DNA from 3 places in the Alteromonas sp. OM2203 genome. Region 3 is predicted to be linked to each of the others. Evidence: predicted binding sites of a transcription regulator. Region 3 holds the regulator's gene; each other region holds the start of a gene.
What was found. The regulator FliA, encoded in region 3, starts transcription of late flagellar genes. The targets are predictions, from matches to a motif close to CTAAAGNTNNNNNNNNNNNNGCCGATA.
Positions count from the first base shown of each region.

Region 1: the regulator FliA is predicted to act here: its motif matches at 4,695-4,721, upstream of ACM0P2_RS16200 (DUF5610 domain-containing protein).
Region 2: the regulator FliA is predicted to act here: its motif matches at 6,639-6,665, upstream of ACM0P2_RS05985 (flagellar protein MotY).

Region 1 is NZ_CP183209.1:3,677,003-3,687,276, forward strand. It holds rRNA gene ACM0P2_RS16175 (23S ribosomal RNA) at 1-67, opposite strand, end outside; tRNA gene ACM0P2_RS16180 (tRNA-Ile) at 517-593, opposite strand; tRNA gene ACM0P2_RS16185 (tRNA-Ala) at 637-712, opposite strand; rRNA gene ACM0P2_RS16190 (16S ribosomal RNA) at 792-2,324, opposite strand; gene ACM0P2_RS16195 (RNA recognition motif domain-containing protein) at 2,817-3,281, shown strand; gene ACM0P2_RS16200 (DUF5610 domain-containing protein) at 3,346-4,665, opposite strand; gene trmA (tRNA (uridine(54)-C5)-methyltransferase TrmA) at 4,830-5,927, shown strand; gene fabR (HTH-type transcriptional repressor FabR) at 5,991-6,584, opposite strand; gene ACM0P2_RS16215 (acyl-CoA desaturase) at 6,924-8,051, shown strand; gene sthA (Si-specific NAD(P)(+) transhydrogenase) at 8,282-9,703, shown strand; gene ACM0P2_RS16225 (pyridine nucleotide transhydrogenase) at 9,758-10,063, opposite strand; gene ACM0P2_RS16230 (uracil-DNA glycosylase family protein) at 10,178-10,274, shown strand, end outside.
Region 2 is NZ_CP183209.1:1,340,869-1,351,142, reverse strand. It holds gene ACM0P2_RS06020 (electron transport complex subunit E) at 1-318, shown strand, start outside; gene ACM0P2_RS06015 (endonuclease III domain-containing protein) at 364-1,074, shown strand; gene ACM0P2_RS06010 (M20/M25/M40 family metallo-hydrolase) at 1,279-2,694, shown strand; gene ACM0P2_RS06005 (hypothetical protein) at 2,929-3,108, opposite strand; gene ACM0P2_RS06000 (cold-shock protein) at 3,248-3,460, opposite strand; gene gloA (lactoylglutathione lyase) at 3,950-4,351, shown strand; gene glpQ (glycerophosphodiester phosphodiesterase) at 4,414-5,526, shown strand; gene ACM0P2_RS05985 (flagellar protein MotY) at 5,588-6,460, opposite strand; gene rnt (ribonuclease T) at 6,848-7,483, shown strand; gene ACM0P2_RS05975 (peroxiredoxin) at 7,614-8,219, opposite strand; gene ACM0P2_RS05970 (bacterioferritin-associated ferredoxin) at 8,493-8,687, shown strand; gene ACM0P2_RS05965 (TonB-dependent receptor domain-containing protein) at 8,865-10,274, opposite strand, start outside.
Region 3 is NZ_CP183209.1:1,200,748-1,211,021, reverse strand. It holds gene ACM0P2_RS05385 (chemotaxis protein CheW) at 1-691, opposite strand, end outside; gene ACM0P2_RS05380 (ParA family protein) at 699-1,463, opposite strand; gene ACM0P2_RS05375 (protein-glutamate methylesterase/protein-glutamine glutaminase) at 1,492-2,622, opposite strand; gene ACM0P2_RS05370 (chemotaxis protein CheW) at 2,651-4,897, opposite strand; gene ACM0P2_RS05365 (protein phosphatase CheZ) at 4,910-5,665, opposite strand; gene cheY (chemotaxis response regulator CheY) at 5,700-6,083, opposite strand; gene ACM0P2_RS05355 (RNA polymerase sigma factor FliA) at 6,120-6,851, opposite strand; gene ACM0P2_RS05350 (MinD/ParA family protein) at 6,848-7,714, opposite strand; gene flhF (flagellar biosynthesis protein FlhF) at 7,720-9,150, opposite strand; gene flhA (flagellar biosynthesis protein FlhA) at 9,180-10,274, opposite strand, start outside.

The DNA.
Region 1 (10,274 bases), 2.1 Mb from region 3:
AGACTTACACGTCCTTCATCGCCTCTAACTGCCAAGGCATCCACCGTATACGCTTCGTCACTTAACCATACAACCCCAAACAGCCTTTTGACTTCTGTCTAAGTTATGTCGCATGAATGACAAGCTAATCGGAAGAATTGCCTTGTTATCAATAAATTGATAACAAGCAATTCAGTCAAGTAGAGTAAAAAGTCATCTTTCGATTTCTCAGTTACTCAATTTTGATTGATTACTATTAATATCAGCTTTCCAAATTGTTAAAGAACATTTGATGTTTCCTGCAAAAGCAGTACTTTCATCTTTAGAGTAAAAAACCCTAATCAATGCTTACTGAAACAGTAAATATTCATTAGGATTTCGGGTCCAACGTGACACATAAAATCAGTTTCTACCTTAGCCTTTAACTACCGCCAACTTTAGCGAGTAGAAAAACCGTCAGGATGCTGGGTCGGTCACCCGATTCCCTTCCGGTTAAGCGGCTTTTTCACGACCACTTGCGAAGCAAGTGCAGGTGAATGGTAGGCTTGGGCAGACTTGAACTGCCGACCTCACCCTTATCAGGGGTGCGCTCTAACCAGCTGAGCTACAAGCCTTCAGTTTCTAAGCTTGTTAACAACAAACTCAGTGTCAAGTAGATGGTGGAGCTAAGCAGGATCGAACTGCTGACCTCCTGAATGCAAATCAGGCGCTCTCCCAGCTGAGCTATAGCCCCATAAACTTGTGTCGTTCTTCATTTTTAAACAAGACTATCTGTGTAGGCACTGCATCAAGTGCGTCTTTCGACGTAATGGTAAGGAGGTGATCCAACCCCAGGTTCCCCTAGGGTTACCTTGTTACGACTTCACCCCAGTCATGAAACACAAAGTGGTAATCGTCCTCCCGAAGGTTAGACTAACTACTTCTTTTGCATCCCACTCCCATGGTGTGACGGGCGGTGTGTACAAGGCCCGGGAACGTATTCACCGCAGTATTCTGACCTGCGATTACTAGCGATTCCGACTTCATGGAGTCGAGTTGCAGACTCCAATCCGGACTACGACATTCTTTAAGGGGTCCGCTCCACATCACTGTCTCGCTTCCCTCTGTAAATGCCATTGTAGCACGTGTGTAGCCCTACACGTAAGGGCCATGATGACTTGACGTCGTCCCCACCTTCCTCCGGTTTGTCACCGGCAGTCTCCTTAGAGTGCCCAACTTAATGCTGGCAACTAAGGACAAGGGTTGCGCTCGTTGCGGGACTTAACCCAACATCTCACGACACGAGCTGACGACAGCCATGCAGCACCTGTGTCTGAGTTCCCGAAGGCACGAAACTATCTCTAGTAACTTCTCAGCATGTCAAGTGTAGGTAAGGTTCTTCGCGTTGCATCGAATTAAACCACATGCTCCACCGCTTGTGCGGGCCCCCGTCAATTCATTTGAGTTTTAACCTTGCGGCCGTACTCCCCAGGCGGTCTACTTATCGCGTTAGCTTCGCTACGCACGCCTTAAAGGCACACACAGCTAGTAGACAGCGTTTACGGTGTGGACTACCAGGGTATCTAATCCTGTTCGCTACCCACACTTTCGCACATGAGCGTCAGTCTTTGGCCAGGGAGTCGCCTTCGCCACTGATGTTCCTCCAGATATCTACGCATTTCACCGCTACACCTGGAATTCCACTCCCCTCTCCAAGACTCTAGTCTGCCAGTTCTAAATGACCATCCCAGGTTGAGCCCGGGGCTTTCACATCTAGCTTAACAAACCGCCTGCGTGCGCTTTACGCCCAGTAATTCCGATTAACGCTCGCACCCTCCGTATTACCGCGGCTGCTGGCACGGAGTTAGCCGGTGCTTCTTCTGTTGTTAACGTCACGGCTAGCAGGTATTAACTACTAACTTTTCCTCACAACTGAAAGTGCTTTACAACCCGAAGGCCTTCTTCACACACGCGGCATGGCTGCATCAGGGTTTCCCCCATTGTGCAATATTCCCCACTGCTGCCTCCCGTAGGAGTCTGGGCCGTGTCTCAGTCCCAGTGTGGCTGATCTTCCTCTCAGAACAGCTAGAGATCGTTGCCTTGGTGAGCTTTTACCTCACCAACTAGCTAATCTCACTTGGGCCTCTCTTTGCGCCGGAGCCTAAGCCCCGTTTGATCCTAAGATATTATGCGGTATTAGCAGTCGTTTCCAACTGTTATCCCCCTCGCAAAGGCAAGTTCCCAAGCATTACTCACCCGTCCGCCACTCGTCAGCGATGTGCAAGCACATCCTGTTACCGTTCGACTTGCATGTGTTAGGCCTGCCGCCAGCGTTCAATCTGAGCCATGATCAAACTCTTCAATTAAATATATCGAAATATGAATCGTCGTTATGTGACACTCTTAACGAGTGCCCACACAGATTGTCTTGTCTAAATTGTTAAAGAACGTAGCAGCGTCACTGCTATTCACTAGAAGCCGTTGCCTCTTAGTGACTCACCCTGTTCGAGTGAGGTGCGCATTTTACATCGTTTGTTTTCGATGTCAACCATGTTTTTAAACTTTTTATTTGCTTGAAAACTTGGTTTCGCACTTGTTGCCAAGTTGGCTTTCTTTTTCTCGAAGCCCCCTCAGAACGTGGAGCGCATTATAGATACCTGTTGAGAAAGATCAACACTTGAATTGGATTTTTTTGCTTTTTAAGCCATTTTTAGTGTTAAACGCTCATTTCTGCATCATTCCTATCAGCTCAATGCATCTTTCGACTAGTTTTTTCACATTTTATTGTTCTAATTGTTACAAATGAGTAAACTGTATACAGCCTCCAACACCATAATAAACAATAGAAAGGTAGGTATATGAAAGTAGGCTTTATTCAATGCGCTGTTATTAGCGCTATTTTTGCAATTGCAGGTTACTTGTTATTTTCTTCTGCTAGTTTGAACGTTCATGTTCCGCTAACCGTGTCAGCAGCTCTGTTGATTAGCGGTATCGTTACTCCATGGCTAGCGTCTCTTATTCAAAGTCCATCTTCCTCAGATGCCAGAGCACATTCTAGTGAAGGATCGATAGAAACCTTGTATGTAGGCAATTTGCCTTATCGTGCAAATGAAAACGCCGTGAAGGAGTACTTCAGCAGTTTTATTGAAGTACAGTCAGTTCGACTCATGAAGGATCGTAAAACCGGAAAACGAAAAGGCTACGGCTTTATCGAGGTGGTGACTGACGATCTTAATAGCGTTATCGATAAGACAAACGATTCGATCTTTCAAGAACGCACGTTAAAAGTGCGCCCAGCGAAAGACAAAGTCGATCACGAATAATCTACATCACCACATAAAAAAGCCCGGTAAGCATCAGCACCGGGCTTTTTCATTTTAGGGGGATTTAAGACTCGTTAGTTTCAGCAGATTGAGGCAGCCCGTCTAGTAAGGTCTGATTAAAAGATCGAAATCTATTAATAGCAGAAATTAAGTCTGGTACCTGCACATCTTTCATTTCGTTTATCAATCCAGCAATTAACGCATTGTAGTCTTCGCTACTTGCTAGCTTATTCTCTGCATTGGCAAACGTATCCATCATCTTTTCTAAATACTGAGCTACTGGACTTACTACGTTTCCGTATTTAGCGTTATCGTTATTATCTTCGCTATAATGCTGGATGTTCTCGTATGTTTTCAATACTTCAGTTTGTGTTGTTCTGTTTAGTTGTAGTGCGTAACCCACTAATTCCTTATCGTCAAAGCCTAAGCTTAACGCTTCGTCAAATGCCTTATCGATATCGCCACTGTAGAAGGTGTCAGCTAGGTCTTGAACTTGCCCAACCAAATCAGCTATCGAGTCCAATTCATCTTCATCAAGCTCTCCTTTCAATGAGAAGCTAATACCACTTCGTTCATAGTACTGATACGAAGTTTGCTGAGTATAAGACGCCGAGAAGTTAGTTTCACTTTGCTCACCATTTTCTGCGCTAGGCTGCCTTTCAGATGTCTGAGTCTCAAAGTTTAGCTGCTGAGATGCCTGAACCGAACGCAAACTCTCGAAGCTAAAACTTACTTCATCGCCATCTTTAGTTCTGATCGTCAAACTACCACTTTTCTCATCAGATGCAGCAACGGCATTTAACGACGAAAGTGTGACAGCATTTGCTTGTTCGCGACCAAAAATATCGGTCTCTAGATCATCTATACCCGTGTCGATAAGATCGCGACTTTTTGTCATTCCTTGCTCGATCTCTTCATTCATAAAACCGGCTAAATCTTTTTCAGCCATGGCAAAGCCTCGGCTTACGCCTTCTCTTGCTTGGCTAAATAAACTATTTAACTTCTCATCACTTGCACCACCATCGGCAGCTCCGCGAATAACACCGCCTACGAACTTAAGTACATTTTTTGCAACTTTTTCGAAGTCGAACAAACTATTCGACTTCTCTTCTAGATTCTTTTCTTTGACATCCTTTGGCTTCTGCCCGTCTATTTCCAAAGATTGGCTTAAACTCGTACTGACGATTCTCATGCCAATGCTAGTTTGACTACTAGACATGGATACCGACGCCGCTTGCTGTTTAGAAAATTCGGCCGCCTGTTGCAAACCATCCTGTTGCAATTGCTTCTTTAACGCTTCATTTGGGTTAACAGAAGCCTTCTGATCAGCTTTCTGATCGACCTTTTGCTCGTTCATGAAAGCCTTGATTTGACCCACGTTCATAATTTGATCCTCACTATCCTCTTTCATATTATCGGCAAAGAATCGATATTGTTTAATTTTAATACAGATTTTTTTCAGCTAAGGGCTCAGATTCATGCTGGGTGTATTGCAGTTATTTTATAAGGGTCTACAATTCGCGCCCTTAACTGTGAATGGAGAATTTTATGACCGCGACCGAACAACAACGCTATGAAGCTCAATTAGACGAAAAAGTAGATCGTCTCACCGCGTTGCTTTCTCCATTTAATGCGCCTGAACTTTCTGTGTTCCCGTCTCAACCAACGCACTACCGTATGCGCGCCGAGTTTAGAGTTTGGCATGAGGGAAATGACTTATTTCACATCATGTTCAATCAAGAAACGAAAGAGAAGTACCGCGTAGATAGCTTCCCCCCTGCGTGTAAAGCAATAAACGATGCCATGGCACTATTGCTTGAGGAAGTTAGACCAAACGAATCACTAAGAAAGAAGCTTTTTCAAATAGATTATCTTTCTGCGCTATCTGGTGAGGTTGTTATCAGCCTTCTATATCATCGTCAGTTAGATGAAAAATGGGAAGAGGCTGCAAGAAAGTTAAAAGCGACGCTCGAAGCCCATTTTCCGAAAGTAAACATCATTGGTCGTGCTAGAAAACAAAAGCTTATTATCGACAACGATTTTGTTATTGAACGTTTACCCGTAAACGGTAAAGAGTTTATTTTCAAGCACATCGAAAATAGCTTCACTCAGCCCAATGCCGAAGTAAACTGCAAAATGATTGAATGGGCATTGGATTGTGTAAAGCCGCTTTCTGGAGACCTGCTTGAAATGTATTGTGGTGCGGGTAACTTCTCACTGCCGCTTGCGCTTCATTTTGATAATGTCGTGGGAACCGAAATTGCCAAACCTTCTGTTCAAGCTGCTCAGTTTAATATTGAACAAAATCAGCTTAGCAACGTGAAGATAGTCAGATTAGCCGCCGAAGAATTTACTCAGGCAATGAAAGGCGAGCGCGCGTTTAGTCGTTTAGAAGGTATAGACTTAAGTACATATAACTTCACTACGGTTTTAGTGGATCCGCCTAGGGCAGGCTTAGATAAAGATTCATTGAGAATGATTCAGGACTACGACAATATTATTTATATTTCGTGTAACCCTGAAACCTTGGCGCTAAACCTTGAATTGCTGAGCGAAACACATGAAATTGCAGAATCAGCGCTTTTTGATCAGTTCCCGTTCACTCATCACATAGAGGCAGGGGTTCTACTTACACGCAAAAGCTGATCTGAGTGAGATACAAAGGCTGGCTGGGGCCAATTTCATACAAATTTTAATAATATTCCTAGGCTAGCCTTTCTGCGTAGCGCCTACTTGAACAAAACGAAGCTGCGCTTTCACTCTCTCACCAATTTCTCGGCGAAGTTTATCGTCAGCTTCTAATGCCTCTGCTCCAGCACTAAACACCAGTCTTACCATAGCATCAGCTTGAAGCTGCGCGCATGCGTACTCCACGCCCTGCTGTTCAATGATATAGTCGGTTAGTTCATCGATGAAATGCTGTATTTCTCTGAATACCGCTAATCGGTAAGCAGATGATGTCCCCGTGTGTTCCCTAAGAAGAAGTCGAAACACGTTAGTATTAGCAGCGATAAACTCCATGAAGGTTTCAACAGAGGTGTGAATAACGCCGCCCCCTGAAGCAATGCGGCGTCTTGCCTGACGCATAAGCTGACGCAGTGCTAAACCCGCTTCATCTACTAGCGTTAACCCTAGTTCGTCCATATCTTTGAAGTGTCGGTAAAATGAAGTTGGTGCGATACCCGCTTCCCTGGCAACTTCACGTAAGCTGATTGCCGATAAACTACGGTTTTCGTCTAGCAGTGAAAACGCAGCATGGATAATGTTTTGGCGGGTTTTTAATTTCTGTTCTTGTCGACTCACATTCGCACCACTTGTTGATTAGGTTGTAACGGCATGATGATTTTCAGCGACTTGGAATTAGCGCAGTTGTCATCTCAATAGCCATCAACGCAATCAAATTTCAAACATCAAAGACTAGCTCGTGTAGTTTATCGCAACACAGGCTTGTGGGGGAAGAGAAACAAAATCATCTCTTTTATAAACAAGTATTAAGCAAAAAAATCAATAAATACGCGCGTTCTACGTTAGCTTTACTATAATTAAACTTTACACATGTAAGCAGAACTTATCTGGGTTTTGCTTGCCTGAAGCTCTGTAAAACGATAAATTAGCGAACAGTTGTAAGCCAAGTAGTATAAAATGAAAAAACCTCCTCTTATCCTAACTAATGTGCTGGTATTTATTATATCAGGCGCTATTGCATTTATTGGTGTGCCGCTATGGGTGGCTTACCAGGGTATCGATTGGGCAGAAATCGGTACTGCTATCTTCTTATTTTACTTCACAGGTATGTCTATCACTGCTGGTTATCACCGCTTGTGGTCGCACAAAACCTATGATGCCAATGTTGTTGTGCGAGTCATTCTAGCAATAGGTGGTGCTATGGCGTTGCAAAATAGTATTTTGCATTGGTCATCAGATCACCGTGTGCACCATCGCCATGTTGATGATAACGATAAAGATCCTTACTCAGCGAAAAAAGGGCTTTGGTTCGCCCATATCGGCTGGATGTTACGTGAGTATCAAGCTAAGCGTTACGATGATTACAGCAACTGTAAAGATCTACAAAAAGACAAGGTGGTTATTTGGCAACACAAGTACTACTTGCCTATTGTGCTAGCGGCCAACTTTGGTGTTACAGGGTTGTTAGGTTATCTAAATGGTGATGTTCTTGGCATGATTTTAGTAGCAGGTGTGCTTCGTCTCGTGCTTGTGCATCATGTTACGTTTTTCATCAATTCTCTTGCGCATTTTTGGGGTAGTCAGCCTTATACCGATAAGAATACGGCACGTGATAATGGCGTTCTAGCATTCTTTACTTTTGGCGAGGGTTATCACAACTATCACCATATATTTGAGTACGATTACCGTAACGGCATTCGTTGGTATCAGTTTGACCCGACTAAATGGCTCATAAGAGGCCTGTCTTTTGTAGGTCTAACGTCGAACCTTCGCAAGGTGCCAGAAGAGCGTATTGAAAAAGCACTTGCTGCGATGCAGTTGCAAAGAGCGAGTGAAAAAGTATCGCTACTGCCCAACGCTGAAGAGATGATGAACACTATTCAAGAAGAATACGACTTATTGATGCAGCGAATGAGTGATTACTACGCCACTAAAAAACGCGTGATGCGTGTTAAACAGCGCACGTTAAAACGCAGTATAGAAGGGCTAGAACTTGCGTATAAATACAAAGAGTTAAAGCATGCGTTTGCGGTTCAAAAAGAAAAATGGACGCAATTGCAGAGCTTGTCACTTCAAATGGCGTAAACACCTTCTTTATCTTTATTATTTGTAAAAAACCACATAAGTCTATGCTTATGTGGTTTTTTTTGATCTATAGTTGGAATGACACATCAAGTAAGGTCGTTATACTAGAGTTTGTTGTAAGACTTGACTTCATTTTAAGGTTAAATATTCAAACTACATCATTGAATTATCATGGCGGTGATTGCGATTTCAAACGCCACATCATAGAAGTAACAATACGGGAAAGTAACATGGCAACGAAGCAAAAAACAAAGGCTCCATTGTATCACTATGACGCAATAGTTATTGGCACAGGTCCTGGTGGAGAAGGTGTTGCAATGCAGCTTGCTAAAGCAGGAAAGAAAGTTGCTGTAGTAGAACGCTACGAAGCAGTAGGAGGTGGTTGTACCCATTGGGGCACTATTCCATCAAAAGCCCTTCGTCACTCCGTCAGTCGTCTTATTGAATACAATTCATCGCCCCTATTTGCCGACAATCACTTGAGTAAAAGCCTTACTTTTTCAGACATTATGCGTCACGCTAGCGGTGTTGTTAAAAGCCAAACGCGACTTCGTTCTTCTTTTTATGATAGAAACCGCGTTACCCTTTTTCACGGTGAAGCCAGTTTCGTGGATGCTCACACGTTAGAGATCACCCGTAAAGATGGCTCAAAAGATACCGTCACTGCCGGTCAAATTGCTATAGCAACCGGTTCACGCCCTTACTGCCCGAAAGATATCGACTTCAACCATCCACGAATTTATAACTCAGACACCATCTTATCTTTAGATCACGATCCCAAGTCCATCATCATCTATGGTGCTGGGGTAATTGGGTCAGAATATGCCAGTATATTTAGAGGTTTAGGGGTAAAAGTTGATCTCGTTAACATGCGCGATCGATTGCTTTCATTTCTCGACGACGAAATATCTGACGCGCTAAGCTATCATTTATGGAATAACGGCGTGCTTATTCGTCACAACGAAACCTATTCATCAGTTGAGGCCACCGATGACTCGGTGATTTTAAACCTAGAGTCAGGCAAGCGTATGCGGGCAGATTGCTTATTATTTGCTAATGGTCGCACGGGTAATACCGATACGCTTAAACTCGAAAATATTGGCCTAAAAGCCGATGGCAGAGGCCAGCTGCGAGTAAATGAGAATTATCAAACTGACGTAGAAAATATCTTTGCCGTAGGTGATGTAATTGGTTATCCCAGCTTAGCATCCGCAGCTTATAACCAAGGGCGCTTTGCAGCCGAGGCGATGCTAGGTATAAAAACTCACTCTGCGCTGGTAGAAGATATACCGTCTGGTATTTACACCATTCCAGAAATTAGCTCGGTAGGTAAAACAGAGCAAGAACTTACTGCTGCTAAAGTCCCTTACGAGGTAGGAAGAGCCCAATTTAAACATTTGGCCAGAGCCCAAATTGCGTCAACCCAAACAGGTAGCCTGAAGATATTATTTCATCGAGAGACGAAAGAGATTTTAGGAATTCACTGTTTTGGCGAACGTGCGTCTGAAATTGTTCACATCGGGCAAGCTATTATGCAGCAAAAAGGCGAAGGCAATACAATTGATTACTTCGTTAATACCACCTTTAACTACCCAACAATGGCTGAGGCTTATCGTGTTGCCGCCATAAACGGATTAAATAGGATTTTCTAACGGGCACAAAAAAGCCGGCGAAATTGTCGCCGGCTTATATGCGTTAACTAAAAATTAGTTACGGTTCGCAGCAAGCGCATTAAGCGAGTCTTTGTGAGCTACGATATCGATGTGCATATTTTCTTGATCGAACGTCATTGTTGCAATGGCGTAGTCACCCTGACTCTCGCTTGCAATGTCGATCAGCTTTGCTTGTGCATCACGGAAACGAATGTTATTGCCAATTTGATCTGACATACATTGGTTATTCATTTCGAATGTTTTTGCATCCATGCAATCGAAAAGCTGGTTATCACCAGATTCCGCATGCGCAATACCAAAGGCTGCTGATAGAGCTAATGTTAGTACTACTTTACGCATGTTTCTTCTCCTGTGTTACAGTCTAATACTGTTATCAATAAAGATACTGTATATACATTCGATAGTCAACTTTAGATCACACTAATATTACAGAAGTATGACAGTGAGAAATATTTGGAGAAAATTTTGAAAGGGCATGATGAGTTGGTAGCAGAGGCACTAAAATGCTCACTCTGTGCTCACGCGCTACCTCATAAACCCAATCCCATTT
Region 2 (10,274 bases), 140 kb from region 3:
GCCTCCGCTTATGACGGGCTTATGATGGGATTAGGTTTTACTGCCGTATTGGTCATTTTAGGTGGTATGCGTGAAATTTTGGGCGCAGGAACATTATTAGCCGGAGCTGATAGGCTATTTGGTCCAATTGCTGAAAACTGGACAGTCGTGCTGTTTAGTACCGAGAACCCTTTCCTGCTGGCCGTTCTTCCTCCCGGTGCGTTCTTAGGAATGGGCTTGCTCATCGCTATAAAGAATATTATTGACGCAAAAATTGCTGCACAGCAAACTGTAACAACAGAAAAAGCTGCACGGGTGCGTGTTACTGCTGAAAGCTAGTCATCCTTTACCGAGACCATAAAATAAGAGTAAGAGTCTGTCTTAATGTTAGATGTTGCTAAGCCCATCTCAAAGCAAGAAAAAGTCAAAGAAATCATGCGAATTTTGGATGAACTTTATCCAGAAGTACCTATTTTCCTAGATCATAAAGATCCCTACACTCTTCTAATCGCTGTGCTGCTATCAGCGCAGTGCACTGACGAAAGGGTCAATCAGATTACTCCGAAGCTATTTGCTCGCGCCGATAACCCTTATGACATGGTGATGATGAGTATTGAAGAAATTCAAGACATTATCCGTCCTTGTGGTTTATCGCCCATGAAATCTAAAGGGATCTGGCATTTATCCGACATGATTATCAAGCTACATAACGGTGAAGTTCCAGCAAGCTTTGAGGCATTAGAAGCGATGCCGGCTGTAGGACATAAAACCGCAGCAGTTGTCATGTCTCAGGGGTTTGGCATCCCTGCATTTCCCGTAGATACCCATATCCATCGACTCATGTATCGCTGGGGCCTTTCAAACGGAAAAAGTGTAGAGCAAACCGAGCGTGACGCAAAACGCCTGTTCCCCCGAGAGAGATGGAACGACCTGCATCTACAAATCATTCTTTATGGAAGAGAATACTGCCCTGCCCGCGGATTTGACTTAAATAAGTGCGTTATTACACGAGAATTCGGAAGGAAAAGCTTCATTAACGAAGTACTCAAAGAGCAAGAGAAAAAACAAAAGCTGATGCTGAAGAAGCGGAAATAAAAACATTTTAAGAGGAGTCGAAAGACTCCTTTTTTATTTTTTTCTATCTCATATAACAGATCGCACCAAACGACTTTACGATTAACGAACCACTAGGGCTTATGGTTTGCCTCGAAAGCACCAATCAAATTGGCTATGATTGATATGTCATATTTGTGCCAACGCAAATAAAATAGAAATATAAAAATAACTCACGGAGAACACATGTCTCGATTAAATACTATCGCTAAAAGTTTAGCGCTTGGTGCATTGGTAAGTGCTTGCAGTTTTGGCGTTTTCGCTGAAAGCTCACCAATTACGCCTCAACAGAAAAAAAATGCTGAAGCACTTATCCAAAAAGCACTAAAAAGTGACTTAGGCTATAGCATTGTAGAATCACTTACTACAGAAGTAGGCCCTCGATTAGGCGGCTCTGAAGCAGAGAAACGCGCAAGAGATTGGGGCGTTGAAGTAGGAACTCGATTGGGCTTCGATAAAGTTAGTGTAGAAGAGTTCACTATGCCTTTTTGGGATAGAGGTCATTTACATATTTCACTTACTTCACCCTATGCACAACCGCTTTATGGCACTGCGTTAGGTGGTGCGGCCCCTTCAGAAAAAGAAATTAATGCAGACATTGTGTATTTCCGCGACATTCACGCTTTAACAGCTGTTGAAAACGGTGCTCTGGAAGGCAAAATTGCCTTCGTCGATGGCGACGCCATGGTGAAAAGTCAAACAGGTGCAGGCTACGGTCAGGCTAACCAACGTCGCCGTATAGGGTGGCAGCATGCTCAACGCGGTGGTGCTGAGGCACTGGTAGTGCGTTCAGTGGGTTCGGATTCTCATCGTTTTCCTCACTCAGGCATGATGAGTTCTGATGGCGAAAACTGGGCAGATATCCCCGTCGTTGCTATCTCAAACCCAGATGCTGATCATTTACGACGTCTACACAATCTTGGTAAACCACTCTCACTTTCGCTTCATTCGGAATCCAAGTGGAAGGGCGAAGTAAGCAGCGGCAACGTCATTTTAGATTTAGTCGGTAGTGAAAAGCCTGAAGAAATCGTGCTTATAGGCGGCCACTTAGACAGTTGGGACTTAGGTACGGGCGCGGTCGATGATGGTGCTGGTATTGCAATAACAACGGCGGCTGCCGCGTTAATTGCTTCACTTCCTGAACGCCCTAAACGCACTATTCGTGTAGTTATGTTTGGTGCTGAAGAAGTTGGCCTGTTAGGCGCATTTGCTTACGCAAAACAGCATGAGAAGAACCTTAATAATCATGTGCTGGCGACAGAGTCTGACTTTGGGGCGCAAACTATTTGGCAACTGGTGTCTAATGTAAACTCCGAAGCAACAGTACTAGTAGATGAAATCGCAAAGATTCTTTCTCCACTTGGCATTGTTCGAGGCGGCGCTGATATCGCCGGCGGCGGTCCGGATATTATTCCACTTGCAGCGAAAGGCGTGCCTACAATTAGACTGAATCAGAACGGAAGGGACTATTTCGATCTTCACCACACTCCGGATGACACTTTAGATAAAATCAATCCCGATGAGCTTGCGCAAAACATCGCAGCATACGCAGCTAGCATATACTTACTTGCTGATTCCGAGATAGATTTGAAAGCAAAATAATTTCGAAGAAACGTCTGTTTTTTCACTAATGCTTAATGCAATTAGGTCAGCATGCAAAACAAGTATGCTGGCCTTAACATAATCTAACGCTATTTTTGTATATGCTTTGTATTATTGTCGGCCAATAATGGCGTACTACGGTAATGATAAACGTAGCTTTTCATAACGACGTAAAGCTAATACTAAGCGCATAGATGATTAATATTCGACCTAAGATTTGCCCAACTTGTGCCGTTAAGACGCTTTTACCAATTCAGCAACGAATCGTCTAACTTCTTCACGTGAAGTGAGAACAACATGGCGATAGGTATTTGCCTCTTTAAAAGCAACAGTGGTTTTGTTGGTAGAGATATTTGAAATTAACGCTGAAGATGTCGCGCTATTGAATGTAGATACAGAATGTTGGATTTGCATATTAAGAACTTCTTTATAAATGTAGTTTGTTTTGAATTCCTCGCAGGTTGTGTTAAGAAATTTTAAAACGGAAAGTAGGCTCTCTGCGCCTCGCTCAGCGAGTCAAAGAGCCCATATTTAGTAGATAAGCGTTAAGGTCTTATCGAACTACTACGTTAGCAGCCTGTGGACCTTTTTGACCTTGTTCAACTTCGAAGCTAACTTCTTGGCCTTCAGCAAGAGTTTTGAAACCGTCAGAAGTGATTGAACGGAAGTGTACGAATACGTCCTTACCGCCAGCTTCAGGTGTTAGGAAACCGAAACCTTTTTCTTCGTTGAACCATTTAACTGTGCCGTTTACTGAATTAGACATAATAAAAACCTTTTTTAAAAAAATTGATGTTGTGGTGAAAATCACCGATAGCAATAGACATAACCAAGCTAGTAAAGCAGTTGTATATCTAAATAGAACTTCAATTTGAAGGAATAAAGAAAGGTACAGCGCAGTATTAGGTAAAGCATATAACATATCTAGAGCGAGACAGAAGGTACAGGTAAAACATCGTCATGTCCAATCATTTCGCGTTTATTTTTTAGTCGCGTGTTTTATTAATGTATCTATGTAACTTTTAAATGACTTTAATTCACCAACAAAAATTGTATAACTGTCTTAAAGGGTTAACATTTATTTATTAAAGTCACACTGCGTTGTGTTTTTTGCTCTGTTCTCAAACTAAATATCACTGTAAGCCCTTAATTGATATGCGGTGTTTTCGCTTGAATGGAGAGACATTAACCACGCAATAATCATGCAGTACGCCGCAAGCCATTACTTTCGGTGTCGGCAAAATAGGAATCTGTTATGCGAATGCTTCACACTATGCTTCGAGTTGAGAATTTAGAATCATCACTTCATTTTTACACCTCGCTAATGGGTATGCGCCTTCTTCGTCAATCAGAGAACAAGGAATACGAATATACCTTGGCATTTGTCGGTTATGGCGATGAGTCTGACAGCACAGTGCTTGAGTTGACCTACAATTGGGGCGATAACACTTATGATAAAGGCGATGCCTATGGCCATATCGCTATTGAGGTTGACGATATCTACAGCTTTTGTGAAAACTTAGCGGCAAACGGCGCTGACGTTTATAGAAAGCCCGGCCCCGTAAAGGGCGGCACCACCGTGATAGCCTTTGTCCGTGACCCCGACGGCTATGCGATAGAACTTATACAAAACAAATCTATCTCGCTCGAGCACTGATAGTAATGATTTAACTGAGGCCTAATAATTTAAAAGGCTTAGAAGAGAAAAGGCAAATAACAATGAACACATGGAGTAGTGCTACTGTGCAGTACAAAAAGTTAGTTTATTCAAATAGTGTGAAAGGTAAGGCTATACAGAAAAGTCTTTTACCTGCTTTACTATTAGTGTGTTCAAGCATTTTCACATCAAGTGCGCCACTTGCTAACACTAATGAAGCAAACGCTACTAAGTCCTTCACGGTTATTGCACATCGCGGCGCATCAGGATATTTACCAGAACATACACTTGAAGCTGCTACGCTTGCCTTCTCTTTGCGGCCCGACTTTATAGAACAAGATGTAGTCATTACCAAAGACGATATACCTGTTGTTTTACACGATATTCATCTGGAAACCGTTACCGATGTTGAAGACGTATTTCCCGCTCGGCACCGTGCTGACGGAAGGTATTATGCACGGGATTTTACACTTGCAGAATTGAGAGCACTAAGAGTACATGAACGTACAGGTGGCAACGGTACCCCCGTATTTAAGGATAGATACCAAGGTAAACACGCGAATTTTAAGATTGCTACATTAACTGAGCACTTTGAGCTTATCAGCGAGCTTAATCGCCAGTTTGAAGCAGCTGTTGGCGTGTATCCTGAAGTTAAGTCTCCTGCTTTTCACCACGACGAAGGCGTTGATGCGAGTAAGATTGTCATCGACACCCTCAATGCGTTCGGTTTCGGTGTGGAAAATAGCAACAGCTATATTCAATGTTTTGATTTTAAAGAAGTGAAACGCATTCGCGAAACATTGGGTTATAAAGGCAAAGTGGTGATGCTTATAGGCGAGAATAGCTGGGGCGAAAGTGACACCGACTATGATTGGGTTCGTTCTGAAGAAGGTATGAACGAAGTAGCATCTTATGCTGATGGTATAGGGCCATGGTTAGGCCACCTACTGAATAACAAAGCAATGGCAAAGGGGAAGATTGAAGCGGCAAAGTGGCTTGAGTTCGCTCACAAAAACGGGCTGACGATCCACCCTTACACCTACCGAAAAGACGCTTTGCCTGACAGCATGACAAGCGAGCAAGTGCTAGACATGCTTGATAAGGTTGTAAATGCTGACGGTGTATTTACTGATCACTTAGTCCCAGTTTTGTCATGGCGATCTACCAAGAAGTAGAGGGCGAAATTTTCCCCTCCATTTCTTATACTTTGGTAAGTTGGTAATAGCCAACCAGCGCTTAAGATTTAGACAGACGTACTACCACTCGTCGGTTTTGCGCACGGCTTTCTCTCGTATCGTTTGGCGCGATGTGGCGTTTTTCGCCATGACCGGTAAGCTTAATTCTATCTTCAGGCACACCAAGCGTTGTGAGGTAACTTTTGACCTCATTAGCGCGGCGTATAGAAAGCTGCTCATTGTTCCAACGGCCACCGTAACTGTCGGTATAACCATCAAGAAGCACCAGTTCTAGCTCGCTGTCCTCTTTTAAATACTCACCTATCATAGTAAGGCGCTTTTGTGAGTACTTAGTAAGCTCAGTGCTGTTGTTTTGATAAGACAGTACCGTATAGGCGATATCGTCAAAATTGAAAGGCAGTAAATTAGATACACACTTAACGAATTCGCGATATACACTCGAAAAATTACTTGCGTTTAGCGCTACACTGACTTGGTCGTACTTATTGTACCAATCTTGATAATAGATGGTGGGCCAAAAACCTTTTTCTAGTTCAGATAGCATCGTCCATGCAGCGTCTTTAGGCAGGTCACCATTATATTGTTTCCGAAGCGACATATCCGCAATAGGCTTAGGTGCAACGCCCGGCATCCACTTTGGTGGTACAGAATAAACAGCAGCCATATCAAATTTACTGGGCAGCAAATGCATATCCAGCTCAAATTCCATATTGAGCTGTTTTGATGCGGTGCTTGTGAACATGGCTTCACCATATCCTGGCAAATCATGATTAAGCGTACACTGTAAGCGTGTGTCGGTATCGATACGCCAGCTAGAGCTCTCTATTGTCGCAGAATACTGCCGCATGGCGGCTTGGGAGGAAAGTGAACTCACCATCCCGATCAACGCGATATATTTTAATTTCGAGACCATTTCGACACCATTACGAAAATCAAACTAAACCAGGTGCAGGCTACATTTTTCATCACCTCACCCTTTTGAAAGCCACATTATCCACGCTGCTAAGTAAACTCGAACAAGCTCAATTTACCTTAGTAAAAACTATCGCCATAGCAAATATGGCAGCGCGTAGTTCCACCTATAATGTGTTTATCGTCCAAAGTGTAGAAAAGTTTAGCGCCTAATACCATTCACTTTTCTTGTTTTAGCTACTAATCTCATCTTCATTTGATAGTCTTCAAATTGAAACTGGCAACTCAGTAACATCCTTGCGATAATTCATTATTCTCGTACGTTCTCATGTTGGTGCACATTTAAAGTCATCAACTTGTTTTTCTAATCTAGTCTACAAGAGTGTTTATGTCTGCTAACCCGCCCCTTCTTTCCCAGCGCTTTAGAGGTTATTTTCCCGTTGTCATCGACGTTGAAACAGCCGGATTTAATGCAGGTACCGACGCTCTATTGGAACTCGCGGCGGTAACCGTCAAAATGGACGACAACGGTATTTTGCACCCGGATCAAACTTTCCATTACCATATCGATCCTTTCGAGGGTGCGAATTTAGAGCCCGCAGCGCTAGAATTTAATGGTATTGACCCTAATTGTGCTCTGCGAGGCGCTATCGAAGAAAGTGAAGCGATGAAAGATCTCTGTAAAGGTATTCGCAAAGCGCAAAAAAATGCCGATTGTCAGCGGTCGGTTATTGTGGCTCACAACGCTACTTTCGATCAGAGTTTTGTCAATGCTGCGTTAGAACGCTGTAATATTAAACGAACGCCATTTCACCCTTTCGTATCCTTCGATACAACAAGCCTTGCTGGCTTGGCGCTAGGACAAACTGTTCTGGTAAAAGCTTGCCGTGCTGCTGGCATTGAATTTGATCAAAACGAAGCACACAGTGCACTGTATGACGCGCAGAAAACTACCGAATTATTTTGCTATATGGTGAATCGATATAAAGCATTGGGCGGCTGGCCTGTAGGAAGCGAAGATTAAACTAAAAGGCCTAATCTTTCGATGATGAGCATGCTGCTTAAATGCAGATGTGTAATTATCTATACGGATTGGTGAAAAACAAGAACGGCGCCAATTGGCGCCGTTCTTTTATTGATTTTACGGGGTTAACTTATAACTTGTCAGCTTCTTCAGATAAATACTTAGCCACGCCTTCAGGTGACGCATCCATACCCGCTTTACCTTCGGTCCAACCCGCCGGGCAAACTTCACCATGCTCCTCATGGAACGCTAGTGCATCAACCATACGCAGCATTTCGTCTACGTTTCGGCCAAGTGGCAGATCGTTTACTACTTGGTGACGTACCATACCTTGTTCATCGATAAGAAATGAACCGCGGAACGCTACACCGTCTTCAGGGTGCTCTACATCATAAGCTTGGCAAATATCATGTTTGACATCCGCCACCAAAGTATACTTAACAGGGCCGATACCACCTTGATTTACTGGAGTGTTTCTCCACGCGTTGTGTGAAAATTGAGAATCGATCGACACACCAATTACCTCAACACCGCGCTTTTTGAATTCGTCGAAACGTTTGTCAAACGCAATAAGCTCAGACGGGCAAACAAATGTGAAATCTAGCGGGTAGAAAAAGACGACTGCTTTTTTACCTTTTATAGCTTCGCTTAGCGTGAAAGTATCAACAATTTCACCGCTACCAAGCACTGCTGCCGCAGTAAAATCTGGCGCCGGGCGGCCAACTAATACACTCATGAGTCTCTCCATTTAAATGTGGATTGTAATAATAAAAATAATTACTTAGCGCAATTATTTAAGATAACTATCTATGAGCAAAGGTAGGTACTATTATTCGAATAACAATACCCTATGCTGCTTTTTCTGACAGATCATACCAATCAGAGAGCAAAAACCTTTTTGCATAGTTCAAACAGCAATCAATTTCACTGCATTAAATTTTAAATATCTGCTTGCCAAATTTATGAATAGCAATTATTATCATTTACAGATTCATTTGGAGTACGTTTAATGTTTGTTTGTATGTGCTATGGGGTAACTGATAAGAGCATTCGCGCGGCTGTTGAAGAAAACGGTGTGGGGAATATGCGTGAGTTACGTCAACATTTAGAGCTTGGTTCTCAATGCGGCAAGTGCATCAATATGGCACAGCAAATTATTGATCAAACAATTGTCGATGAAACCTTATTTAAAAACGTGGGCTAGGAACGTTCATTAGGCCCATTTCACTTTATTCCATCTGTCCCTTTTTTCTTCCGTCTCTATCACAATGCCTTCTACTTTCCGCAGCATTAATGTGGCGAAAAACACGAAGAACCTCACTTGATTATCCTTTCTATAACACCATTCAAAGCAGTGATTTGAAATACAACTGTCGGACTATCACTTGAAAGTATATTCAAGCCCTGCGTAATAGAAAGCACCATTAATGCCACTTGGAGATGTAGGTGGGTAAAGCGCCCCAACCTCTCCTTGAAATGGATTTTCTTCAGGAAGCGCGTCGAAGAGGTTTTGCGCTCCAAAGGTAAGCACAGTGTGCGGTAGTACTTGCCAAGAGAGTTGAGCATCAAACGTGGTTAGCGCACTGCCAAAAATATCCATACCCGCTGAGGCATCAAGATGGTCCTCATAAAATTTGCCGTAATAATTTAAACGCCAAGTAAAAGCCCAATTACCTTTTGATTGCTCGAGAGTAAGACTGCCTCGATGACCCGGCAGGTTATCTTCTAACATTTTAACGCGAGCCTGGGTTAGATTTGGTAAAAGTTGTATTTCGCCATTGACTAGAGCTGGGTAGCGAGTAACCCGTTCCACCTGCGTGTCTGTCCAGTTATAAGCGAGCAGCAAAGAGTTTGACCAATCCTCATGAGAAAAGCTGTAATTTACAACGATATCGACACCTTGTGTCTTCGTATCAAAATCATTAGTAAAATATTTAGCTGCATTATATTTAGCTGCATCAAGGCGCCCCTTAGCGATGAGTGCAGTAATGTCCTCTTCGGTCAACGGTATAGCTGATGTGGTACTTATTCTATCCGCAAGACGAATATTAAAATAATCCAAAGTGGCAAAAAAGGTCTCACTTGCCTGCATAACCACCCCTAAACTGAAGTTAACCGACTCTTCGGGTGTCAGTGGCGTTGCACCGAGCTGGAGCGATATTAGGTCGGTAGGCGGCAGCGTCGCCTGGTCCTCCAACCCGTTTATACCATAGGCAGTGGTAACATTGATTACGTTGCTTTGACCCACTGTGGGTGCTTTAAACCCGGTATTAACCGACCCGCGTAATGCAAACAGATCGTTTAATTTATATCGAGTACTTACCTTGCCGTCGAACGTTGAACCAAAATCACTAAAATGTTCAACGCGTGTCGCCATACCAAACTGCCATTCTTCTGTAACGAAAAGCTCAACGTCCGCATACAGCGCCCAATTATTGCGACTCCAATGGCCTGCTGACTGCGGCTGATAACCTGGGAAGCCGTTTGACCCTATAGAAAATCCTTGATTCAAGCCCAGTGGAGGCTCTAGTGCGTAGGGACCTGCAACATACGACGCTTCATCACCCGCTTTCTGAAAGTAGGTTTCTTTGCGCCATTCAACACCCAGGGCAATGCTGATTGGATCTTCAAAAATGGTTTGTATTAACTTGGTAAAGTCCAGATTAAACGTACGTTCTACCTGCGAAACGCCTCCAGGTGAGAAAGTTGTGGGTGTTTGAGGGCCCAATGATGGATTAACCGTATTTGAAATAGTGTACTCAATATCACTGTATCCAAGTGTGGCGCTTGC
Region 3 (10,274 bases):
GACGTTTTCCTGTGGACTCGCGCCATTTAACATCATCTGTAGTCAAATTGACCGTATTAACAAGCTTTTCACTTGCCAACCCCCACAAACTTTCTCCTAACATAATAAGATATCGGTAGTTGAGCGATTGTGCGAGGTTTTCATCATATTTTTCTGGCATTACCCACTTTGCTGAATCCACAACATTGAGTTTAGACTCTCTGTGCAGCATTACACCCATAAACCAATCAGGTTTTCCGAAAAGTGGCCCAATTTTCTCAATTTGATGAATTCCGCCTAGGGTAGTTAACGGTACCGCTAGCGTTAAACCCGCCACTTCAAAGAATAGCGCTTGAAAACGAAAACCGAGAGTATCCTTTAGTGGTACTTTCGATTTAATTTCAGTGTCTAAAAGCCTATTTTCCTGACTCTCGGTTTGAGCTACTGGGTTTCGCTTATTATCCTCAACAGAGTTAAGCGTCGACGTCTCTATAATCGACGTTACCTTTTCTGCGATCGCCTCTTCTTTGTGCTGGGTAGAATCTTGCTCTTCAACGCCTAATAGGGTTGTTTCCGCTATTTGTTGAGACGCTTGCTCAAGCAACTTAGCCGTGCGCGCAGTAACATCTTCCGGTGTTTCAGGCTCTTTGAGAAGGCTATCTAAGTAGGCCTCCATCACTTCTTCACGGGCAAAGGGTGATTGCTTGCTCATTATTTTATTACTTCTCCAACACGGCTAATAGCTTCGCATAAGCAGACACACCACGAGTTTTAGGATAAGCAGATGAAATAGGCAACTGCACTAAACTGGCATCTCTAAAGTGAGTATCTACGGGGATTACCCCTTCCCACACGCGCTCACCATAATCGCTTAATAACTTTTTACGTGATGCTAGCGCAGCGTTCGTTCGCTTATCAAACATAGTTGGAATTATCACTGTATCGAAGGTTTTATTTAACGAACGCCCCATAATTTCCATGGTCCGAATCATTCTGTCTAACCCCTTTAGTGCCAAATATTCTGTTTGCGTGGGTACAATTACTTTGTCGCATGCTGCTAGTGCATTGACCATAAGTACCCCTAAAACTGGTGGGCAATCAATAATCGCCACATCAAATTCATCAGCAATTTTAGCCAGGGCCTTTTTAAGGACTAACCCCATTCCTTGCTCACTCCCCATCGTCCTATCAAGGGTGGCTAACGCCATTGTGGCAGGCAGCACATACAGATTGTCTAACTTCGTTGGACTTAAGCAATCCATAACGTTATCGGCAGAAAGTGAACTAGACTGAATAAAAATATCGTAGACTGAATGACTCGTTGCTTCAGCGTCAATACCGAAATAATAACTCAGAGATGCATGAGGGTCGGTATCTATCATAAGTACACGCTTTCCCTGCTCTGCAAGCAAACCACCAAGGCTCACCGTAGTGGTTGTTTTCCCCACTCCGCCTTTTTGATTTGCTACAGTCCACACTTTCATGATGTTTATTCCGTTAGAGTCCAACGCGCTAGCGCATCTCGGTTTGAACGCAACTACCTATATCGTCAATATTAATGTTCTTGCTCGATATATTAGCAACCGCTACAGCTTGCGGCATGCCATATACAACACAAGAATCTTGATCTTGGGCCCAAATGGTTGCGCCTTTGTCTTTCAACAATCGACAGCCTTCCCGACCGTCTGCACCCATTCCCGTCAAGATAATACCTAAAACATCACCACCAAAAGCTTTAGCCAATGAACCAAACGTAAGGTCTACGCTAGGTTTATAATTGACCTTTTCCGACGCGCTTGCATCGGTTATTACTATGCTTTTGCTCAGGCCAATATTTTCTATCAACATTTGCTTGCCACCCGGAGCCAGATAGGCGTGACCCGGTTTTAATACGTCGCCATGCTCAGCCTCTTTCACGCTTATGTTGCAGTTTGAATTTAACCGTTGCGCAAACGCGGTGGTAAACGTACCAGGCATATGCTGGACAAGCAAAATAGGGTACGGAAAGTCTGCAGGTAAAGGCGCAAGCACTTTTTGAAGAGCAACAGGCCCGCCAGTAGATGCACCAATCGCTAAACATTTATAGCGTTTCCCCGTTGCCCTGACCGACGATACGGTGGGTTGCTTTGTAGCGTCCTTATGCCCGGACAATAATCCAGAGGTTTTAAAGAAAGCCTGTTTGGGCGCATTATCTGGGAACTGTCTTGTTTCCGTTGCTCTAAATAACGGACGCCTAAGACCAACGCCCCTGCGCGCTATCAACCTAACTTTGGTGCACAATAAATGAGATGCTTCTTTTCTATCTTGCGCAATATCTTCAAATTTCTTTGGCAAGAAATCGAGCGCCCCTGCTTCAAGGGCATCAAGCGTGGCTTGGGCGCCGTGATAGGTTAATGATGAAAACATAAGGATCGGCGTAGGCTTTTTATCCATGATAGCCTTCACCGCAGAAATGCCGTCCATTACCGGCATCTCCACATCCATAGTTATTACATCTGGTTTAAGCGCTTCTGCTTTTTCTAGTGCATCACGACCATTTCGCGCTTCCCCGACTACTTCAAGTTCTTTATCGCTGTCGAGTATTTCTCTTACCCGACGACGATAAAATGTCGAGTCGTCCACCACAAGGACTTTAAAGACCATGGATTACTATTCCTATTAATTCATCGCCTTACTTAATGGGTTTACGCGCATACCGTTTTAGAAGGCTCGGAACATCTAAAATAAGTGCAATTCCACCGTCTGAAGTTATGGTTGCTCCAGCCATGCCAGGTGTCCCCTGTAGCAAGGCATCAAGCGGCTTTATAACCACCTCTTCTTGACCTATTAGCGCGTCTACTACGAATCCAACTTGCTGTGTACCTATTTGTACAACAACCACGTGACCTTTATCTCTTTCAATATTTTTAGGGCCACGAATCAGCCATTCGCCGAGGAAGAACAACGGAATTGCTTTTGAACGAACTATCATTGTTAGCTGGCCATCGACCGTGTTGGTCTTCTTGATGTCCATGTTTATTATTTCGTTCACCGCGCCTAATGGTAACGCAAAGGTCTGTTTTCCTACAACAATCATTAGAGTAGGAAGGATAGCTAACGTTAAAGGGACTTTGATATCAAGTCGGGTACCTTTACCTAGCTGTGAATCGATATTGACCGTACCGTTGAGCTGGTTAATTTTAGTTTTAACCACGTCCATGCCCACACCTCGACCAGAAATATCGCTAATTTCTGTCTTGGTAGAAAAGCCCGGAGCAAAAATCAAGTTGAACGCTTCAACATCAGACATACGCGCTGCCGCATCAGCATCTAACACGCCACGACTAATGGCTATCTCCTTGAGCTTCTCGGGGTCCATGCCCTTGCCGTCGTCTTCAATGGTAAGAAGGATATGATCACCTTCTTGAGACGCTGACAGTTGGACGGTTCCCATTCTTGGCTTGCCCGCTGCCGCGCGATCATCAGGCATTTCAATGCCATGATCTACCGAGTTTCTAACCAAATGCACTAATGGATCGGCCAGTGCTTCAACCAGGTTTTTGTCTAAATCTGTTTCTTCACCAACAAGCTCAAGCGTAATTTCTTTCTTTAAGCTTCTTGCGAGATCTCGAACAACGCGAGGGAAGCGACCAAATACCTTTTTAATTGGCTGCATCCGCGTTTTCATTACCGCACCCTGTAGGTCGCCAGTAACTACATCAAGATTAGCAATCGCTTTAGACATGCTTTCATCGTTGCTATTAATACCAAGGCTAAGCAAACGATTTCGCACCAGAACAAGCTCACCCACCATGTTCATTATCTGATCAAGGCGTTTAGTATCAACCCGCACGGTTGTTTCGGCTTGAGGTGCAGAGGCAGCCGCTTTCTTATCATCCTTTTTAGGTGGAGCACTTGCTGCTTTTGCTGGCGCGCTGGGGGTAGATGGCGCTGGAGCACTTGGTGCAGGAGTTGGTTTTGGCGCTGCCTCTTTGGCTTTTTGAACAGCTTCAGTCGCTGCCTTGTCGACAGGTGGCTCTACCTGCTTAGGCGCTTCACCTAACTTGGTTGGTCCTTGACCTGAACCATGTAATTGGTCAAGAAGGGCTTCAAATTCGTCATCGGTAATTTCTTCGTCACCGCCTGTGCTTGAAGATGCTGGCGCTGCAGGCGCTTTAGTCTCTACAGCTGGCGCTTCGTTGGCGCTGAATTGACCTTTGCCATGTAAATCGTCTAACAGCGCTTCAAATTCTTCGTCGGTAATATCGTCGCTATCACTTATCGCAGAGGTTGTTGAAGCGGCCGGCTTTGACTCAGATGCAGAAGGCGCTTCAGTTGTAGCTGATGATGAGCGACCCGGTGCCGAAGAACCGTGAAGTTCATCGAGCAGCGCTTCGAACTCATCTTCAGTGATTTCGTCAATACCGCCACCGTTATCGCTTTTACTCTCTGCCTCTGCTGTAGGTTCTTCTATTACTAGCTCTGGCTCATCCGCAGCGGTTTCTTGTACAGGGGCGCTTAAAGAGTCGAATATGTTTTCGTCTGGCGTTTCAGGACGACTCAATTTATGCAGTGTATCAACTAACTGCGCGTCTGCAGGTTGCAGTGGCTCCTGAGCCTTCACTCGTTCAAACATTTCTACAACCACATCGGTGGCCTGCAGAATAATATCCATGAGTTCAGGGGTTAAAGTTCTTTGCCCGTTTCGCATCACATCGAATACGTTCTCTGCACCGTGGCAAATTTCGACGAGTTCTGTGAGAGAAAGGAAACCAGCGCCTCCTTTTACTGTATGGTACCCTCGGAATATTGCGTTCAGTAAATCCGCGTCTTCCGGGTTGTTTTCAAGATCAACGAGCTGTTCTTGTAATTGTTCAAGAATCTCTCCAGCTTCAACCAGAAAGTCCTGTAATATATCCTCGTCAACATCAAACGACATGCGCCCGCTCCCCTAAAAACCTAAGCTAGACAAAAGATCATCTACGTCATCTTGGCCTGAAACGACATCATCTCGTTTTTCGGCGTCAATAATTGGGCCTTCTGCCTCTACACCATCTATCTTATCGGCCTTAACACGAGATGGTTTAGTATGTTCTTCTCCATCGCGCTCGCCAAACATGGTAAGCATGTTGACTAAGCTGTCCTCCACCTCTTTTACAAGGTCAATAACGCGACGAATAACTTGCCCCGTCAAGTCCTGATAACCTTGGGCCATCAGCACTTCAGTAAGCAGTTGTGTTAGTTTAGCTGACTGAAGCGAACCTTCTTCTAATAATTCGTCTAAGTCTGCACACAACGCTTTGAATTCACCAAGCTCAATTTGGCGATTCATTAACTTTTTCCATTCTGGCATTACCTTATCGATGCGCATTGAAAGCATTTCTGCTATTGGCATGCTCGCTTCAACGGCATCCATAGTAGTATTAGCAGCTTTCTCAGTTTCTTCAATAACGTAAGTCAGGCGGGACTGAGCATCCGGAATATCGTCGGTTGCTAAGTTTTTAATGCGATCATCAATCTGAAAGTTATTTAACGCGTCATGAAGTTGACGCGTTAATTTTCCTACTTCAGCAAACAACTCAACGTTTTCTTTCATTGATGCTGCTTCAAGTAGGGCATTGGCTGAAGCGTTATCACCTTCTTCAAGATAAGTAACGAGTTGCTTGGCTTCTTCCAACGAAATTGGAACGTTTATATTCGTTGCCATCCAGTAAACCTCATTTATCTGGTGAGCGTCTGGATCAACCTAAACGTTCGAAAATTTTGTCTAATTTTTCTTTTAGCGTTGCTGCTGTAAAGGGTTTTACTACGTACCCGTTCACACCGGCTTGCGCTGCAGCAACGATTTGTTCTTTTTTAGCTTCAGCAGTAACCATAAGAACAGGTAAATGTTTAAGCTTGTCATCTGCTCGAATTGCGCGAAGCAAATCGATACCTTGCATGCCGGGCATGTTCCAGTCAGTAACAACGAAGTCAAAATCACCTTGCTGCAACATTGGCAGTGCAGTGCTTCCGTCATCCGCTTCTTGGATGTTGGCAAAACCTAAGTCTTTAAGAAGGTTTTTGATGATACGTCTCATGGTAGAAAAATCATCAACCACAAGAATTTTCATACTTTTGTCCAAAATAGCCTCCAATGAGGGGTTAATTGTTATTAATTTCTATTCTTCGTCAGCCTGCCACGACTTCATTCGTGATTTGAGTTTTAACATGGCCTGACTGTGAATTTGACTGACTCTTGACTCACTTACATCAAGAACCTCACCAATTTCTCGTAAATTCAATTCTTCATCATAGTACAAAGAAAGCACAATCGCTTCCCGTTCAGGTAGCGTTGTAATCGCTTGGGCAAGTGCTTTTTGAAAAGCGCCCTGCATCAAGTCTTCCAGCGGCGCATCACTGCCTCTACTCTGCTCAGTCGTGATTACGTCCTCCGACACACCCAAATCTTCTATTCCGACAAGTTTGCCGGCATTTACTTCATTGAGCATTTGGTGATAATCCTGCAAGCTTACGTTAAGCTTTTCAGCAATATCAGAATCTCTTGCATCCCTTCCGGTCTCACCTTCTACTTGGGATATAGCTTCCGAAATAGCACGTCCGTTACGATGGACTGAACGAGGGGTCCAGTCTCCTTTGCGTATTTCGTCTAGCATTGCACCGCGAATACGGATGCCTGCAAAGGTTTCAAAGCTAGCTCCCTTAGAGCCATCAAAATTTCGTGCAGCTTCCAAAAGCCCAATCATGCCTGATTGGATAAGGTCATCAACAAGAACACTTGCAGGCAACCTAGCCATCAAGTGATGCGCTATACGCTTAACCAATGGCGCATGTCTTTCGACTAACTGCGACTTATCGGTTTGTTGTTGATAAGCGGCTGCCTTGCTGTTCAACGCTGATTTCCTACTGCTTTTTCTGCAACAAGTTGTTCAATAAAAAATTCAAGATGTCCGCCTGGCTGAGCCGGGATGGGCCATGACAATGCTCTACTAGCAAGTTGTGTTATGGCCACTGCGGCTGGAGAGCCTGGATAGGCATCTACAATAGCCGTTTGTTTTCTTACGGCTTTACGAATATTTTCATCAAATGGAACCGTTGCCACTAATTCTAGTGCAACATCCAAAAAACGCCCTGTCACTTTACTTAATTTACTAAATAATTCTTGGCCTTCACGCACGTCGCGCACCATATTAGCCACTACCTTAAAACGAAAAACGCCATGTTCGCGATTTAAGATTTTTATTAGGGCGTAGGCATCGGTTAGTGAGGTAGGCTCGTCGCAAACCACGACCATGATATCTTGAGAAGCCTTCGAGAAGCTCAATACCATGTCTGAAATTCCAGCAGCAGTGTCGACAATCAGCACGTCTATCGGCGTTCTTAGCTCGCTAAAAGCGCGGATCAAACCTGCGTGTTGAGTTGGGGACAACTCTGCCATCGACTGCGTGCCAGAGGTGGCCGGCGCAATCTTGATCCCGTGCGGACCGGTGACGAGAACATCGTCAAGGGTACATTCACCTGAAAGCACATGAGATAAGTTTTTCTCTACGCGAAGTCCTAGCATAACATCAACGTTTGCCAGACCGAGGTCCGCGTCAAGTACCATGACTCGCTTACCCTGCTTCGCCATAGCGATAGCGGTATTGAGAGTAATATTTGTTTTACCAACGCCACCTTTGCCTCCGGTGACGGCGATAACCTTGATTAACCGTGATTGCTTCATTTTTCTTAAGCTACTCGCTTGATCGTCAATCATACTACTTATGCTGTTTTAATTGCGTTGTTACCACTAGTATGATTCAAACCGTACTTTTTATAAAGCTTTGCAGCAGCGGAAACTAAAGATTTCGCCTCTGCAATCTTAATGTCTTCTGGCACTTTCTGACCATCGGTGACATAGCTAACCGGTAGTTGGTACTCAACGGCAGCGCTCAATACCTCTCCCAAAGAGTAGCATTCATCTAACTTCGTGAAAATACAGCCACTTAATTCAATATCATCATACGCTTGGATGATTCTTTGAAGCGCTGGATATTGGGTATTGGCTTGCGCCACCAAATATTTTTTCACTTTAGGCATTTGACCGTTGTCAAATTGCTTAATTTGTTTAATTAATCGACTATCGCGCTGACTAAACCCTGCCGTATCGATTAATACTAGTCGCTTATGACGAAGTTGGAATAATAAATCGGCTAACTCTTCACTAGTCTGCGCTTTTCTTACCGTACAGCCAATAATTTTTCCGTATGTCGCTAGCTGCTCATAGGCAGCTATTCTATACGTATCTATGGTGATCATAGCGACTGACTCTGCACCATACTTTTGCGCATAACGGGCTGCCAATTTGGCAACTGTTGTTGTTTTACCTGTTCCGGTAGGACCAACCAACGCAACCGCACCTTGTGAACTAAGTATATCGTTCCCCGTCACATTTATGCGATTAGCCAATAGGTTAAGAAGATAAATCCACGCGTCACGTTCGTTATAGTGAGCTGGCGTGTAATTTATTAGCTGATTAGCGAGAGCATTGCTCAACCCCATATCAACTAAACGCGTGGTCAAGTACTGGTGAACTGGTTTTTGACGCTTATTTTTTGCTTCCATAAGGTCAGCAACTTGATATTGCAGAACGTCCCGTAGAGACGCAAGCTCTTCTTTTATTTGTGCAAGTTCTGCCGATTGTGTCATTGGCGCTTCGCCAATGCTTGAGGCTTGGTGGTCAGGAAAGGGTAAGTCATTAGCACGATGACCAGCACTCTGCTGACTTTCCACATCATCAATAAATGCATCAGAAAAATCCAAATGTGACGCTATCTCGTTGGCGTGCTTTGCATTAGCTGACATAGGTTGAGGGCGTTGCTGGATGTGGTTTTCAGCAACGTTAGATAATGTTCCTGGATTGGCTGTCGCAGCCGCAGCACCATGCTGTTTTTCTAATAAGGCTTTTAGGCTATCTGGACCGTCGTCGCCAATTATTTCACTCAAGCTTGGCGTAGCCTTTTGACCAGGCGCTTTTGAGGCAGCTTTAGGAACAGCGAGTTTTGCATCGGGCTCTTTATCATAAGCTGCAACAAGCTCTATACCATCAGCCACTTTGCGGTTTGACATGATAACGGCATCACTGCCTAACTCTGCTTTAACCTGGCTTAACGCCTCACGCATATCTTTGCCGAAGAAACGTCTAATTTTCATTGCAACCTCTCCAATCACCCAGCGTCAGATTATTGACCAACCGAACTGACTATTTTTATTTGTTTGTCATCAGGAACTTCTTGATAAGACAGTACATGAAGCCCAACAACCGAATATTTTAAGAAGCGAGAGAGTACCGGTCTCAGCATGCCAGATGTTAGAAGCACAGCAGGCTCACCTTCTAACTCTTGTTGCTGACTGGCTTGTTGCAGTGATTTTTGCAACTTATCTGCCAAGCCTGGTTCAATACCAGCACCGTCTTCGCCACCTGCTTGAAGTGACTGGTGCAACATCTGTTCCAACTCTGGCGCCAAGGTTATGACAGGTATTTCTTTCGCCCCTTGGGTTATCTCTTGAACAATAAGTCGTTTAAGTGCGATACGTACCGCAGATACAAGTACATCAGGGTCTTGACTGCGAGTACCATACTCACTTAGGGTTTGAACGATGGTTCGCATATCGCGAATAGGCACACCTTCAAATAGCAATGTTTGCAGCACTTTCACCACTGTACTAAGCGGAAGAATATCAGGTACCAAACCTTCAACAAGTTTAGGGTGCTGTTTGGCTAGCATATCAAGAAGCTGCTGGGCTTCCTCGTGCCCAAGTAACTGATAGGCGTTGTTGGTCAACAGCTGACTCAAGTGGGTTGCTACCACGGTCGCCGCATCCACAACCGTATAACCCAATGTCTGCGCATGCTCTCGTTTGTTTGGTTTAATCCATACTGCATCCAGGCCAAATGCTGGGTCCTTGGTTGCTCGTCCTTCTAGTTTACCGAAAACCTGTCCAGGATTAATGGCAAGCTCTTCGTCATGACTAATCACTGAATCACCAATAGTAACGCCTAGCATGGCAATGGTGTATGTATTGGGCTCTAGGTCTAAATTATCGCGAATATGAACGGGTGGAATAAGAAACCCAAGCTCTTGAGACAGCTTTTTACGCACCCCTTTAATACGCGTCAATAACTCACCACCTTGTGACTTATCAACGAGTGGAATAAGGCGATACCCTACTTCTAAACCAATAGTATCAACTTGTTGTACATCGTCCCAGCCCAACTCTTTCACTTCTGGCGCGACGGTTTCGCTCTTAGACACATTGTCGGGTACTGCAGGTGC